Regions from separate parts of the Rhizobium sp. CF142 genome, predicted to be linked through region 3. Evidence: predicted binding sites of a transcription regulator. Region 3 holds the regulator's gene; each other region holds the start of a gene.
The links. Region 3 encodes LexA, which represses DNA repair genes until DNA is damaged. Its sites were predicted from a motif close to TGTTCNNNNTGTGTTCNG; they were not measured.
Positions count from the first base shown of each region.

Region 1: PMI11_RS28040 (ribonuclease T2 family protein) is a predicted target of LexA. The motif match lies at 1,326-1,343, and genes of this name have one in related genera.
Region 2: PMI11_RS27675 (DUF5680 domain-containing protein) is a predicted target of LexA. The motif match lies at 1,884-1,901, and genes of this name have one in related genera.
Region 4: parE (DNA topoisomerase IV subunit B) is a predicted target of LexA. The motif match lies at 1,231-1,248, and genes of this name have one in related genera.

Region 1 covers NZ_AJWE01000114.1:37,627-40,836, forward strand. The annotation lists gene ettA (energy-dependent translational throttle protein EttA) at 1-454, opposite strand, end outside; gene PMI11_RS28040 (ribonuclease T2 family protein) at 563-1,300, opposite strand; gene PMI11_RS28045 (alpha/beta fold hydrolase) at 1,471-2,415, shown strand; gene PMI11_RS28050 (DMT family transporter) at 2,417-3,210, shown strand, end outside.
Region 2 covers NZ_AJWE01000113.1:23,052-26,261, reverse strand. The annotation lists gene dnaE (DNA polymerase III subunit alpha) at 1-1,649, opposite strand, end outside; gene PMI11_RS27675 (DUF5680 domain-containing protein) at 1,962-2,423, shown strand; gene PMI11_RS27670 (ABC transporter ATP-binding protein) at 2,427-3,110, opposite strand; gene PMI11_RS27665 (lipoprotein-releasing ABC transporter permease subunit) at 3,163-3,210, opposite strand, start outside.
Region 3 covers NZ_AJWE01000104.1:15,746-18,955, forward strand. The annotation lists gene PMI11_RS24190 (ComEC/Rec2 family competence protein) at 1-1,069, shown strand, start outside; gene lexA (transcriptional repressor LexA) at 1,050-1,775, opposite strand; gene PMI11_RS24200 (VOC family protein) at 1,971-2,858, shown strand; gene kdsA (3-deoxy-8-phosphooctulonate synthase) at 2,855-3,210, shown strand, end outside.
Region 4 covers NZ_AJWE01000038.1:32,091-35,300, forward strand. The annotation lists gene tpiA (triose-phosphate isomerase) at 1-48, opposite strand, end outside; gene PMI11_RS10780 (phospholipase) at 165-1,049, opposite strand; gene parE (DNA topoisomerase IV subunit B) at 1,254-3,210, shown strand, end outside.

The sequences.
Region 1 (3,210 bases), on a different contig from region 3:
CATCGCGCGGCGGGCAGCACAGGGCTTCCATTGCCATCTCGACCTGGCTTTCCAGATCCCAGAGGTTCTGGCTGTCGATAATGTCCTGGAGCTTTGCACCCTCGTCCGCCGTCTCGTCGGAATAGTTCATCATCAATTCGTTGTAACGCTCGAGCACAGCCGTCTTGGCGGCAACGCCTTCCATGACGTTTTCGAACACAGTCTTGTTGGGATCGAGTTTCGGCTCCTGCTCCAGGTAGCCGACCGTCGCACCTTCGGCGAGCCAGGCTTCGCCGGTATATTCCTTGTCCTGGCCGGCGATGATGCGCAGCACGGTGGACTTACCGGCGCCGTTCGGACCGAGGATACCGATCTTGGCATCGGGATAGAAGGAAAGATGGATATTCTCGAGGATCTTCTTATTGCCATAGGCCTTGTTGAGGCCGGACATGTGATAGATGAACTGGCGTGCCATGCTGGGATGCTCCGGGCGGAAACTTGAAATCGTGGCCGCTATGTAGGCGAAACCACGCCCGCGGGCAACGCCGAAACCCTGTTTCGTCAGGATTTCGGCATGTTTCCGTCAGAAGCCCGCAGCATCTACAATGCCTTCGTCACAGCCGAAGGAAGTCTGCCCTGCCCCCTGGATGAGACCGCCAAGGCCCTTCTCCTTCGCTTGAGCCGAAACGGCATCCTGCGAAAGTCCGATCGTCAGTTCGCTTATCACGCGCTTGTTGCCGACGCGCCGGCAGCTCATCTTCACCCGGTCGCTGGCGCCTGCGCCGAAACTCTTGTCGAAGGCCGCCTTGATCGCATCAGCCTTCAGCACCTTGCCGACATTGGCAGCAAAGAGATCACGCACGGCCGAAGCATTGAGATCGCCCATCAGATCAATGGCGGTAGCGAAATAATCGTCGGCACTCATTTTCGTGCAGGTGCCGTGCTTGATCCATTCATGCCGCTCAAGCGCCGATTGCGTGCCGGGCATCGACTTGTCTAGCGCGCTCTTCGTCTCGGCTGAGAGGTTCACCGCCGGCAGGCTCGTCCACTGGCCGTCCTTGTCGGCGGCTTTCTGGTCATCAGGTACGCCGCAATAGTCCTGACGCATCGGCCACAGACCGTGGAGAGAAAAGTTGGTGGCGTCGTAGCGATCACCGCTCTGAGTGGCGCATTCGGCCTTCTTCTGGTTGGTCTGGCAGAATGCCGGCTGCCAGCTTGCAGCAAGGATGAACCGTGTGCGCCCGCTTTCCTGTGCGGATACGGAACCGGCTGACGACAGCGAAAGGAACAGGATGGAAACCGAGAGTAGAAACTTGACCATTATTAGCCCCGAAATAGCTCCGACAAAGAACAATACAGGAACAAACAAGCATGAAGCCGAAGCTTGCGCAACCCTGAATCGCAGGGGCAAGCATGCTTTTCTTATGTATGAGCGAAACCGCAATATTGCATTTGCCTTGATATCTGGTCTTTTGGGCGTGGGAGGAATGCATGTTTTCCGAGACATTGCGGCTTCAAAACGCCGCGGCTTCGCTTGCCTATCATCACCAACCTGCAGAGGGGCAAGCACGGGCTATCCTGATGATTTCGCATGGGCTTGCCGAACATTCCCGCCGTTACCAGCGTTTTGCCGAGGCCATGGCGGCAAGCGACCACCATGTCTATGCGCATGACCATCGCGGCCACGGCGAGACAACGGCCGATGATGCACCGCTCGGTCGCTTTGCCAGACGCAACGGTGTTGAGAGTGTCATCAGCGATATCGCCGCCATGCACACTTTTGCCACGGGCCGTCACCCCGGCCTGCCCGTCATTCTGCTCGGTCACTCCATGGGCGGCCTGATCGCACTCAATGCCGCAGCCGATCTCCCCGGCCGTTTCGCAGCCCTTGCCGTCTGGAATTCGAATTTCGCCGTCGGTCTTTCCGGCCGCGCTGCACAGGCGATCCTGCTTGCTGAGCGCATGCTGAAAGGCTCGGACGTGCCGAGCGACATGCTGCCGAGGCTGACATTTTCCGCCTGGGGCAAATCCATCCCCGATTACCGCACGGAATTCGACTGGCTGTCGCGCGATCCGGCCGAGGTCGACGCCTATATTGCCGATCCGCTTTGCGGCTTCGATGCTTCGGTATCGCTCTGGCTCGATGTCTTCGCCCTCACCTTCCGCGGCACCGAGAAGGAGCGGCTCGAGACCCTGCCGAGGAACATGCCGATCCATCTGGTCGGCGGCGGCAAGGACCCGGCAACCAACAATGGAAAAGCCGCGCTCTGGCTGTCAAAGCGTTTGAAAAGCCAAGGCTTCTCCCGTATCAGCACTGAGATATATCAGGACATGCGGCATGAAACGCTGAACGAGATCGGCGCAGAAACGGCAATTGCGGATTTCACCGCTTGGTGCGACGAGGCAATCCGCACGGTCCCGAGCGAAAGGACCTGAGATGACGACCCTGAGTTCCACCCGCCATCCCGCCTCATCCGAGGTGACGTTCGGCTTGCTTTTCATGCTGCTCTCGGTGCTGATCTCGCCGCTGATCGACATCTTCTCGAAGCTCGCGACGGCAACCATCTCCTCCACCGAAGTGGCCGGCTTCCGCTTCGTCATCCAGGCTCTCACCATGCTGCCTTTCATCTTCCTGCGCGGTGCAAAGATCCAGTTTTCGCTGAAGCAGAGCTGGTATCATGCCATCCGCGGCGCGATGGTCACCATCTCGATGATCTGCTTCGTCACCACGCTGAAGGTCATGGCGGTTGCCGATGCCATCGCCATCTTCTTCGTCGAGCCGATCATCCTGACGATCCTCGGCAGCATCTTCCTGAAGGAAACCATCGGCTGGCGCCGCTACAGCGCCTGCGCCGTCGGTTTCCTGGGCGCCATGCTGATCATCCAGCCGAGCTTCGAGCAAGTGGGCTATATCGCCCTGCTGCCCGTTGTCAGCGCCTTCTGCATCGCCGTCTTCGCGCTGATGACGCGGGTGCTGTCACACCGGGAAGATCCCTGGGCCATGCAGTTCCAAACCGGCCTCTGGGGCATCTTCTTCTGCGCCGTCATCCTGTTCTTCGGTTATGGCAGCGGCTCCGACATCATCGACACGACCATGCCCGATCTTCCCGCCTTCGGCTACCTGCTGGGTACGGGCATTGCCGCAGCGATAACGGGCATTCTCGCGGCCTACGCCTATCGCGCCGCCCCGGCCTCCACGCTTGCGCCGCTGCAATATCTGGAAATCGTCTC
Region 2 (3,210 bases), on a different contig from region 3:
AGCTTCGACAGCGGGCGGTCGCCGATCACGATGCCAGCGGCGTGGGTCGAGGCGTGGCGGTAGAGGCCTTCGATCTTCTGGGCGATATCCAGAAGGCGGGCAACGACCGGTTCCTTGGCTGCCTCTTCCTGCAGCTTCGGCTCTTCCTCGATCGCCTTGGAAAGCGGCGTCGGGTTTGCCGGGTTGTTCGGCACCAACTTGCAGATCTTGTCGACCTGGCCGTAGGGCATTTCCAGCACGCGGCCGACGTCGCGCAGTGCCGCGCGCGCCTGCAGCGAACCGAAGGTGATGATCTGCGCCACCTGCTCGCGACCATATTTCTGCTGCACGTAGCGGATCACCTCTTCGCGGCGATCTTGGCAGAAGTCGATGTCGAAGTCCGGCATCGAAACGCGTTCCGGGTTGAGGAAGCGTTCGAAGAGCAGCGAGAAGCGCAGCGGATCGACGTCGGTGATCGTCAGTGCATAGGCGACGAGTGAACCCGCACCTGAACCGCGGCCCGGGCCGACCGGAATGTCATGCTGCTTGGCCCACTTGATGAAGTCCGCAACGATCAGGAAGTAGCCGGGGAACTTCATGCGCTCGATGACGCTGAGCTCGAATTCCAGCCGTTCGCGGTAATCCTTCTCCTCGTAACCGACGGACATTCCAAGCTCGGCAAGGCGCATGTCGAGCCCCTCCTCCGCCTGGCGGCGAAGCTCGAGCGATTCTGCGCGCTCGGCCTCCTCGGGATCATCGGTCGCGCCGGTGAAGCGCGGCAGGATCGGCTTGCGGGTCTTCAGCACGAAGGAGCAGCGCCTTGCGATCTCGACGGTATTATCAAGCGCTTCGGGCAGATCGGCGAAGAGCTTTTCCATCTCCGCACGGCTCTTCAGATAGTGATCCGGTGAGAGGCGGAAGCGGCTGTCGTCGGAAACGATGGCGTTGTGGGCCACTGCCATCAGCGCGTCATGTGCGTCGTAATCGTCTCGTGTCGGGAAGAAGGCTTCGTTGGTCGCCACCAGCGGCAGATCATGCTTGTAGGCAAGGCCGATGATCTTCTGTTCGTGGCGCTTGTCGTAGGTTCCGTGCCGCTGGAGCTCGACATAGAGCCGGTCACCGAAGAGGCGCTTCAGCGCCAGCAGTCGCGTCTCTGCCGCAGCGGCATGGCCGTCCTTAAGCGGCATGTCGACAGGGCCGGTCGAGGCACCTGTCAAAGCGATCAGGCCTTCGGTGCCGATTTCCTCAAGCCAGGAGGAACGAATATGGATAGCCTGATTGCTCTCGCCGCCGAGATAAGCGCGGCTGACGAGATCGACCAGCCGTTCGTAACCGGCGTCCGTAGCGGACAGAAGCACGATCGAAGGCAGTTTGATCAGCGCCTGCTGGCCTCCCCGTTTTTCGGTGTCGAGGCCGTCTTCCATATCGATCGACACCTGGCAGCCGATGATCGGCTGCAGACCGTCGTCCAGCGCCTTCTGGGAAAATTCCAGGGCGACAAAGAGATTGTTGGTATCGGTGATGGCAATAGCCGGCTGGCTGTCGCCCGACGCCTTGTAGAGGATCTTTTTGAGAGGCAGCGCGCCTTCGAGCAGCGAATAGGCGGAATGGACCCTCAGATGGACGAAGCCCGGCTTTCCGCCGACCGCACCCTGTTCAGCATCCGCCATGACATGCCCTTCCAACTGCATCAATGAAGAATGCGCATTGTCGGCATTGAAGGCGATTCTGTCCAGACAAAGTCCCGCTTCAGGACCGCATGGCAGCCATGCGGTCCCCTGAATTCTTACATTGCCATGACGATCAGCGAGAAGCTGGCAATGAACATTGCGATGGAGGTGAATGCTGCGATATCACGGATCATGTCAGTCATTTGGCTCTCCTTTGCTCTTATGTTTTTAATTTGTTCCATGTATGTTCTGTTGTCAACAGGTTTACCCCCCGCTTGTGCGGGACATGGTTAACATCGGAGCAGCGGGACGATGGACACGCAGGAACTCAACGGCTTCATTGTCGAAGCCAAATCGCAGACATATGTTGCCGGCGCCAAGGCGCAGCCTTCCTATCGGATCGGCGCCCATGACCTCGGCTACAAGCGCGGCATCTGGCGATATCTCGACAGCTATTTCGGCGGTACGGATTTTGCCGGCCAGGAAGTAGTGTGGCTGGAGGAAAAGCCGGTCTGGGCGATGAATTATTTCGGACGGATCATCGAGCCCGGGATCATCGACGGAACTGTCGCCGGCACGATCATTAGCGCCGCGCTGTCACAGCTCTACAAGCAGGGCCGCTTCCTCGGCGGCATGGTCTTCGATCATTCGCTGGGGCGCTATGTCGATACGAGCGAAGGCGACTGCACGCATTTCCGTGGCCACGAATTCATCCTTGTCGATGGTCAAAAGGCCTATGAGCTCGATTATCGCGGCGGGCTGATTATCCCCTGATAATCAGAAATCCACGACCTTGCCGTCGGAGATCGTTACGCGCCGGTCCATGCGCCGGGCAAGCTCGTGGTTGTGTGTGGCGATCAGCGCGGCAAGGCCGGACTGACGCACCAGAGCCTCCAGAGCGTCGAAGACATAGCTGGCGGTTTCCGGATCGAGATTGCCGGTCGGCTCGTCGGCGAGCAGCAGGCTCGGCGCATTGGCAACGGCGCGCGCGATTGCCACGCGCTGCTGCTCACCGCCGGAAAGCTCGCCCGGACGATGCGTACCGCGGTGGCCGATGCGCATATAATCCAGAAGCATCTTCGCCCGCTCGCTCGCTTCCTTCCATGGGAGGCCGGCGATGAGCTGCGGCATCATGATATTTTCCTGCGCCGAGAATTCCGGCAGCAGGTGATGGAACTGATAAACAAAGCCGATCTCGCCGCGGCGGATCGCCGTGCGCTTGTCATCGGAGAGGCCATCACAGGGGCGGCCGTTGACCGTTACCTCGCCGCCGTCAGGATGTTCCAGCAGCCCTGCAACATGCAACAGCGTCGACTTGCCGGTGCCCGAAGGCGCTACCAGCGCTACCATCTCACCGCTCGTCAGGGAGAAATCCGCGCTCTTGAGGATGGTCAGCAGCGTTTCGCCCTGCCCGTAGTGGCGCTCGACGCCCGAAAGCTTGAGAACGACGTTGCGTTTCATGAATGCGGCATTCCTTGGATTGGGCCTTGGATCATGACCTTGAATCACGACCTTATTCGTAACGAAGGGCCTGAACGGGGTCGAGGCGAGAGGCGCGCCA
Region 3 (3,210 bases):
TCCGATCATGAAGCCCTTCGTCATGGTCGGCGGATTCTTCGGTGGCGTTTTCCTGACGTCGCTCATCGGTGGTTTCTCGACGGCATTGTTTTCGATCGAGCATTTCCACCGGCTGACGGCCTATGGCCTTCCGGCAAATCTCGCGGCCATGCCGGTCATTTCCTTCATCGTCATGCCGGCCGGGATGCTGGCAATGCTCCTGATGCCTTTTGGTCTGGACGGCTGGCTATGGCAGGTGGCAGGCTTCGGGCTCGATCTGGTGATCACAATCGCAAAGGCAGTAGCGGGATGGGGTGGCAACATAGATATAGGTCGCTTGCCCGGTTGGTATTTCCCGACCGCCGTTTTCGGATTTCTGCTGCTGACCCTCCTCAGAACCCGGCTGCGGCACATGGGAACGGCAATTGTCGCGGTCTCAACGCTCGCTGTTGTGCTGCTTCCGTCGGAGGCGATGCCCGACATCGCCATCTCTGAAGATGGCGGCCTGGTCGCTATAATCGATGGAGAGGCGATGGCTTCGAACCGTGAAAAGCCGCCCGCCTTCATCTTCGAACAATGGCAGAGGGCACTTGCCGTCGAAGAGCATCAGAAGCCGGTTATGCTCCAGGCTGCCAAGGCGCCCACTGCGCCTGACGGCAAAAGACTGCAACTGTCACCCGATCAACGGAATGAAGCCAGAGAGGCAATGAGACAGGCAGTCGCCACTAGCCCGTCGTCACGTTTCTCCTGCCTGAAGGGCGCCTGGTGCACCACCTTGCTCGGCAATGGAAAGAAACTGACCGTCATCGACAATGCTGCCTATCTCGGGCCAGCCTGTGATACGGCTGATATTGTCGTGACCCCTGTCCGATTGCGCTTCGACCGTTGTCATTCCGGCGCGCTGCTCTTTACCGGCGAGACGCTGCGCAAGACAGGTTCTGTCGAACTTCGATTCACCGATAAGGGAGTTGAGGTCGCAACCGCATTCGACACATTGGGGCGACCCTGGATACGCCACCGCGCCTATGATTGGCGCAGCAACACATTCGCAGACGCTAATCTGTCGCCGGTCAGTGATAGCGGCGAATAAGACCGACGAGCTTGCCTTGGACCTTGACGCGATCCGGCGGGAAGATGCGGGTCTCGTAAGCGGGGTTTGCAGCCTCGAGCGCAATCGATGCGCCCTTGCGGCGGAAACGCTTGAGCGTTGCTTCCTCGTCATCGACGAGCGCGACGACAATATCGCCTGGATTGGCCGTGCTGCCATTGCGGATGATGACCGTGTCGCCATCGAAGATTCCGGCTTCGATCATCGAGTCGCCGCGAACTTCCAGCGCATAATGTTCACCGGAGCCGAGCATATCGGCGGGAACGGTGATGTCATGCGTATTGTTCTGGATTGCCGAGATCGGAACACCAGCGGCGATGCGGCCCATGACGGGAACGGAGACCGCATTGCCGTTATCGGCAGCAGGTGCCGGCTTTGCCGAGGCGGGAGGTGCCACGGGCTGGGGCTTGCCGAGGCTGCCCTCGATGACGCTCGGCGAAAAGCCGCGCCGAGGCTGCAGGCTCGGGCTGTAGGCTTCCGGCAGTTTGATGACTTCGAGCGCGCGCGCCCGGTTCGGAAGCCGGCGAATGAAGCCGCGTTCTTCGAGCGCCGTGATCAGCCGGTGGATACCGGATTTCGAGGCCAGATCCAGTGCGTCCTTCATCTCGTCGAAAGACGGTGGAACGCCCGACTCCTTCATCCTTTCATGAATGAAAAGAAGGAGTTCCTGTTGTTTGCGCGTGAGCATGGCGTCTCCCCAGTCTTGAAACAAATCCAGAACGGACACTATATGTTCCATATGTGTTCCGCAAGTAGCTAAATTTTCGTAAAACTTCTGTTCAATCTGTCGAGAATTTGATTTTTATCGCCCTTATGCCTGTCTGGCCTTGTTTCATGAGACTTGCTGAAGCACATCTCCTTGTCACTGCTGGGAGAAGAACCGATGAGCCAAGACACGCTTCCGATCGATCATCTCGTTTTGCCGGTTACCGATATCGACCTAGCCCGCGAAAGGCTGGGCAAGCTGGGCTTTACCGTCGCGCCCGATGCCCGCCATCCCTTCGGCACGGAGAATGCCTGCGTTTTCTTTGCCGACAAAACCTATCTTGAGCCGCTCGGTGTTGCGAGCGTCGAGGAGAGCGAGGTGACGGCACGTGAGGGCAATGTCTTCACGGCCCGCGATCAGGCTTTCCGCTTCCGCTGCGGCAGCGAGGGGCTGTCCGCCATCGCCTTCGCCACAGCGGATGCAAAGCACGAACATGCTCGATTCGTGAAGGGCAGCATCAGTGCCGGTTCTGTGCTGCAGTTCGAACGCCCTGTGAAAATGCCGGATGGCACGGAGAGCATTGCCGGCTTCCGGCTTGCCTTCGCTGCCGACCTCCGGGCACCGGATTTCTTTCTCTTCGCTGTCGAACGCATCAACCCGCTTCCCGCCGATCGCGGCGTGCTGGAGGCCCACGCCAATGGCGTGACAGGTATTGCCGAGATCGCGCTCGCAGCCTCCGAGCCGACAGCCTTCGGCGAGTTCCTTCGCTCGGCGGTAAAAGCAGCTTCTGCTGATGTCACGAGTTTCGGGCTGGACGTGCCCACCGGGAACGCAAAGATCAGCCTGATGACCCCGCAGGGGCTGGAGGCCTATTTCGATCTGGCGACGCCGGATATCGATCGCGGCCTGCGCGGCCGGGCAATCCTCTTTGCGGTTGGCGATCTGGCCGTGACAGAAGCGCATTTGGCTGCTAACGGGGTGACCTACACACGCAAGGGCAACCGTATTCTGGTGAAGCCCGCGCCCGGCCAGGGCGTGCTCTTCGCTTTCGAGGAAACATCATGAGCTCCACTACCAATTCCGTTGTGACGGTCGGCGAGGGCGCCGGCAAGGTCACCTTCTCCAATGCCGCACGCCTGTCGCTGATTGCCGGCGCTTGCGAAATGGAAAGCCGCGACCATGCGTTCATGGTTGCCGGCACGTTGAAGGAACTGTGCACCAAGCTCGGCATCGGGCTCGTCTATAAGACCTCCTTCGACAAGGCGAACCGCTCTTCCTTGTCGAGCAAACGCGGTGTCGGCCTTGAAAAGGGGCTGGAGGTTTTTGCCGATCTCAAGAAGGAACTCGGCATTCCGGTTCTGACCGACATCCACACTGAAGAACAATGCGCCGAAGTGGGCAAGGTCGTCGACATCCT
Region 4 (3,210 bases), on a different contig from region 3:
GTTCATCTTCCAGTTCCCCGCCACGAGCGGGCGTACGTCAGGTGTCATGCTGCTCCTCCCAAAATCCGCACATCCGGCGGCCTTAGCAAAAGCTTGCGGTAAAGGAAAGCGCCCCGCGCAACGTTGGGGGAATATGATCGTTTGAAAGCGCTACGCAGGCCCGTTCAGAACGCCAGAATCCAGTTCAACACCTTCCGCCAGTCGATCATGCGGATCGGCGTGCCATGATTGCCGTTCTGGAACAGCGTGAAATGCGTCGGGTACTTCGCCTTGTCGAGCTTTTCGAACAGCGCCTGCTGCTCGGTTGCCGCATAAACAGGGTCGCGGCTGCCATGGGCAAACCACAGCGGCAGCTTTGCCTTGTAGAACGGGCTCTTTGCAAAATCCGGATCAGAGACCCCGCTCATGATCAGCATACCCTTCATCCGCTTGACGCTTTCGGCATCGCGCGTGATGCCCCAGCAGATCTGGCTGCCCATGGAAGCGCAGCTCAGAATGACCGGCCGGCCGGGTGATTGAGCGCTCGCATAGCGAATCAGCCCGGCGATGGCCGCAACGCCACTCGCATCGAAGGTCCTGACGGTCGGCGAATAATAGACGCCGCCATTGCCGGCCGTAAGGTTCTTCAGCCGGTTGAAATTGCCGCCGAAGGAATAGTCGTTAGCGCCGAGCCGCCGGTCGCCGTCGCGACCGTGGATGAAGATGACCGTGAAGGCGGCATTCTGAGCGGGTCCCACCCTGGTGACATCGAGCCTGATGCCGTCGAGCGACAGCGTTTCGTCCGCCTGCAGCTTCTTCACGCCGAGCGAGACATATTTCTGCTGCACCCGCTTTTGCGGGATCTGGTCGCGCCCGTTGATGTCGCGCATCTCGTCGTAGTCGATCACGTCGAAGGCACCATCATCGCCCGTCTGCAGCACTTTCTGCGTTGAAAACAGATCGTCCTTGTAGGGCGGCAGGGCATCGGCTGTGGCGGCAGTGACGGCCGCGGACAGGAAAAAGGCCGCAATTGCGGTGATTATGGTGCAATGACTTGTGGACATCGGCATGCGGATGGTTCCCAGAGAGCTGCCGCGACTTGCCATTCGGCGTCCAGCAACGCAAATCACATCTTGAAAAGCTCCGCAAATCCGGGGCGCGTCGCGTATCGGGGCGCTTTCTGTCAGAATCCCCCTGATTCGCAAACGCGATGCGGACTGTGACTATTGTGGGCCAGCGGCGGCCCTTCACGAGAATAAGATCTGAACGGTTCCATGGAAGACAGCAACGACCTCTTTTCCGGAATGCCCCTCTCACAGAAGCAGGAGGAGGCTGCAAAGCCTGCGGCACCTGCCGAAAGGCCCGCTGCGGCGGCAGCCCCCTCGGCCTCCCGCCCTGCTCCGGCGACATCGAACAGTGATGATTACGGCGCATCCTCGATCCGCGTTCTGGAAGGCTTGGAACCCGTTCGCATGCGTCCCGGCATGTATATCGGCGGCACCGACGAAAAGGCGCTGCACCATCTCTTTGCCGAAGTCATCGACAACTCGATGGACGAAGCGGTGGCTGGCCATGCCGATTTCATCGATGTCCATCTCGATCTCCAGGGTTATCTGACAGTTACCGATAACGGCCGCGGCATTCCGGTCGAGAACCATCCGCAGGTTCCCGGCAAGTCGACGCTCGAAGTCATCATGACCAAGCTGCATGCCGGCGGTAAGTTCGATGGCAAGGCCTACGAAACCTCGGGCGGTCTGCACGGCGTCGGCGTCTCCGTCGTCAACGCGCTGTCGGACGCTCTCGAAGTCGAGGTCGCCCGAAACCGCAAGCTCTACCGCCAGCGCTTCTCGCGCGGCGTGCCGCAGGGCGGGCTCGAAGAGCTTGGCGACGTGCACAACCGCCGCGGCACCAAGGTTCGCTTCCATCCCGATCCGCAGATCTTCGGTGACCATGCGAAGTTCGATCCGGCGCGTGTGTTCCGCATGGCCCGCTCCAAGGCCTATCTCTTCGGCGGTGTCGAAATCCGCTGGAGCTGCGAGCCGGGCGTGCTGCCGGAGGGATCCGACGTGCCGGACAAGGCCGTCTTCCACTTCCCCGGCGGCCTGAAGGATTATCTGCAGGCGACGATGGGCAAGGAGTTCACCGTCACCCGCGAGATCTTCGCTGGCAAGAGCGAGAAAGTCGCCGGCCATGGTGCGCTGGAATGGGCGATCACTTGGTATGGCGGCGATCCGCAGGTCCATTCCTACTGCAACACCATCCCGACGCCGGAAGGTGGCACGCATGAGGCCGGTCTGCGCATTGCGCTGACCAAGGGCCTGAAAGCCTATGCCGAGCTGACACAGAACAAGCGCGCCGCCCAGATCACCACCGATGACGTCATGATCTCGGCCGTCGGCATGCTCTCGGTCTTCATCCGCGAGCCGGAATTCGTCGGCCAGACCAAGGATCGTCTCGCGACCGTCGAAGCTCAGCGCCTCGTTGAAAACGTGTTGCGCGACCCCTTCGATCACTATCTCGCCGACAATCCGAATGAGGCCGAGAAGCTTCTTGACTGGGTGATCGAGCGCGCCGAAGAGCGCCTGCGTCGCCGCAAGGAGAAGGAAGTCAACCGCAAGACCGCAGTGCGTAAGCTGCGCCTGCCCGGTAAGCTCGCCGACTGCTCGCAGAATACCGCTGAAGGCGCCGAACTCTTCCTGGTCGAGGGTGACTCGGCAGGTGGCTCCGCCAAGCAGGCGCGCAACCGCGCCAATCAGGCGATCCTGCCGCTGCGCGGCAAGATCCTCAACGTCGCCAGCGCTGGCCGCGAGAAACTGTCGGCCAACCAGCAGATCTCCGATCTCGTTCAGGCGCTCGGCTGCGGCACGCGCTCGAAATACCGCGAAGAGGATCTTCGCTACGAACGCATCATCGTCATGACCGATGCCGACGTCGACGGTGCGCATATCGCCTCGCTGCTCATCACATTCTTCTATCAGGAGATGCCTGAGCTGGTGCGCGGCGGCCACCTCTTCCTCGCCGTGCCGCCGCTCTACAAGATCACGCAGGGGGCGAAGTCTGCCTATGCCCGCGATGACGAGCATCGCGCCGAGTTGATGGAGACGGAGTTCAAGGGCAAGGCCAAGATCGAGATCAGCCGCTTCAAAGGTCTCGGCGAAATGCTACCCGCCCAGCTAAAGGAAACCACCATGGATCCGTCCAAGCGCACGCTTCTGCGGGTGCTGATCGACG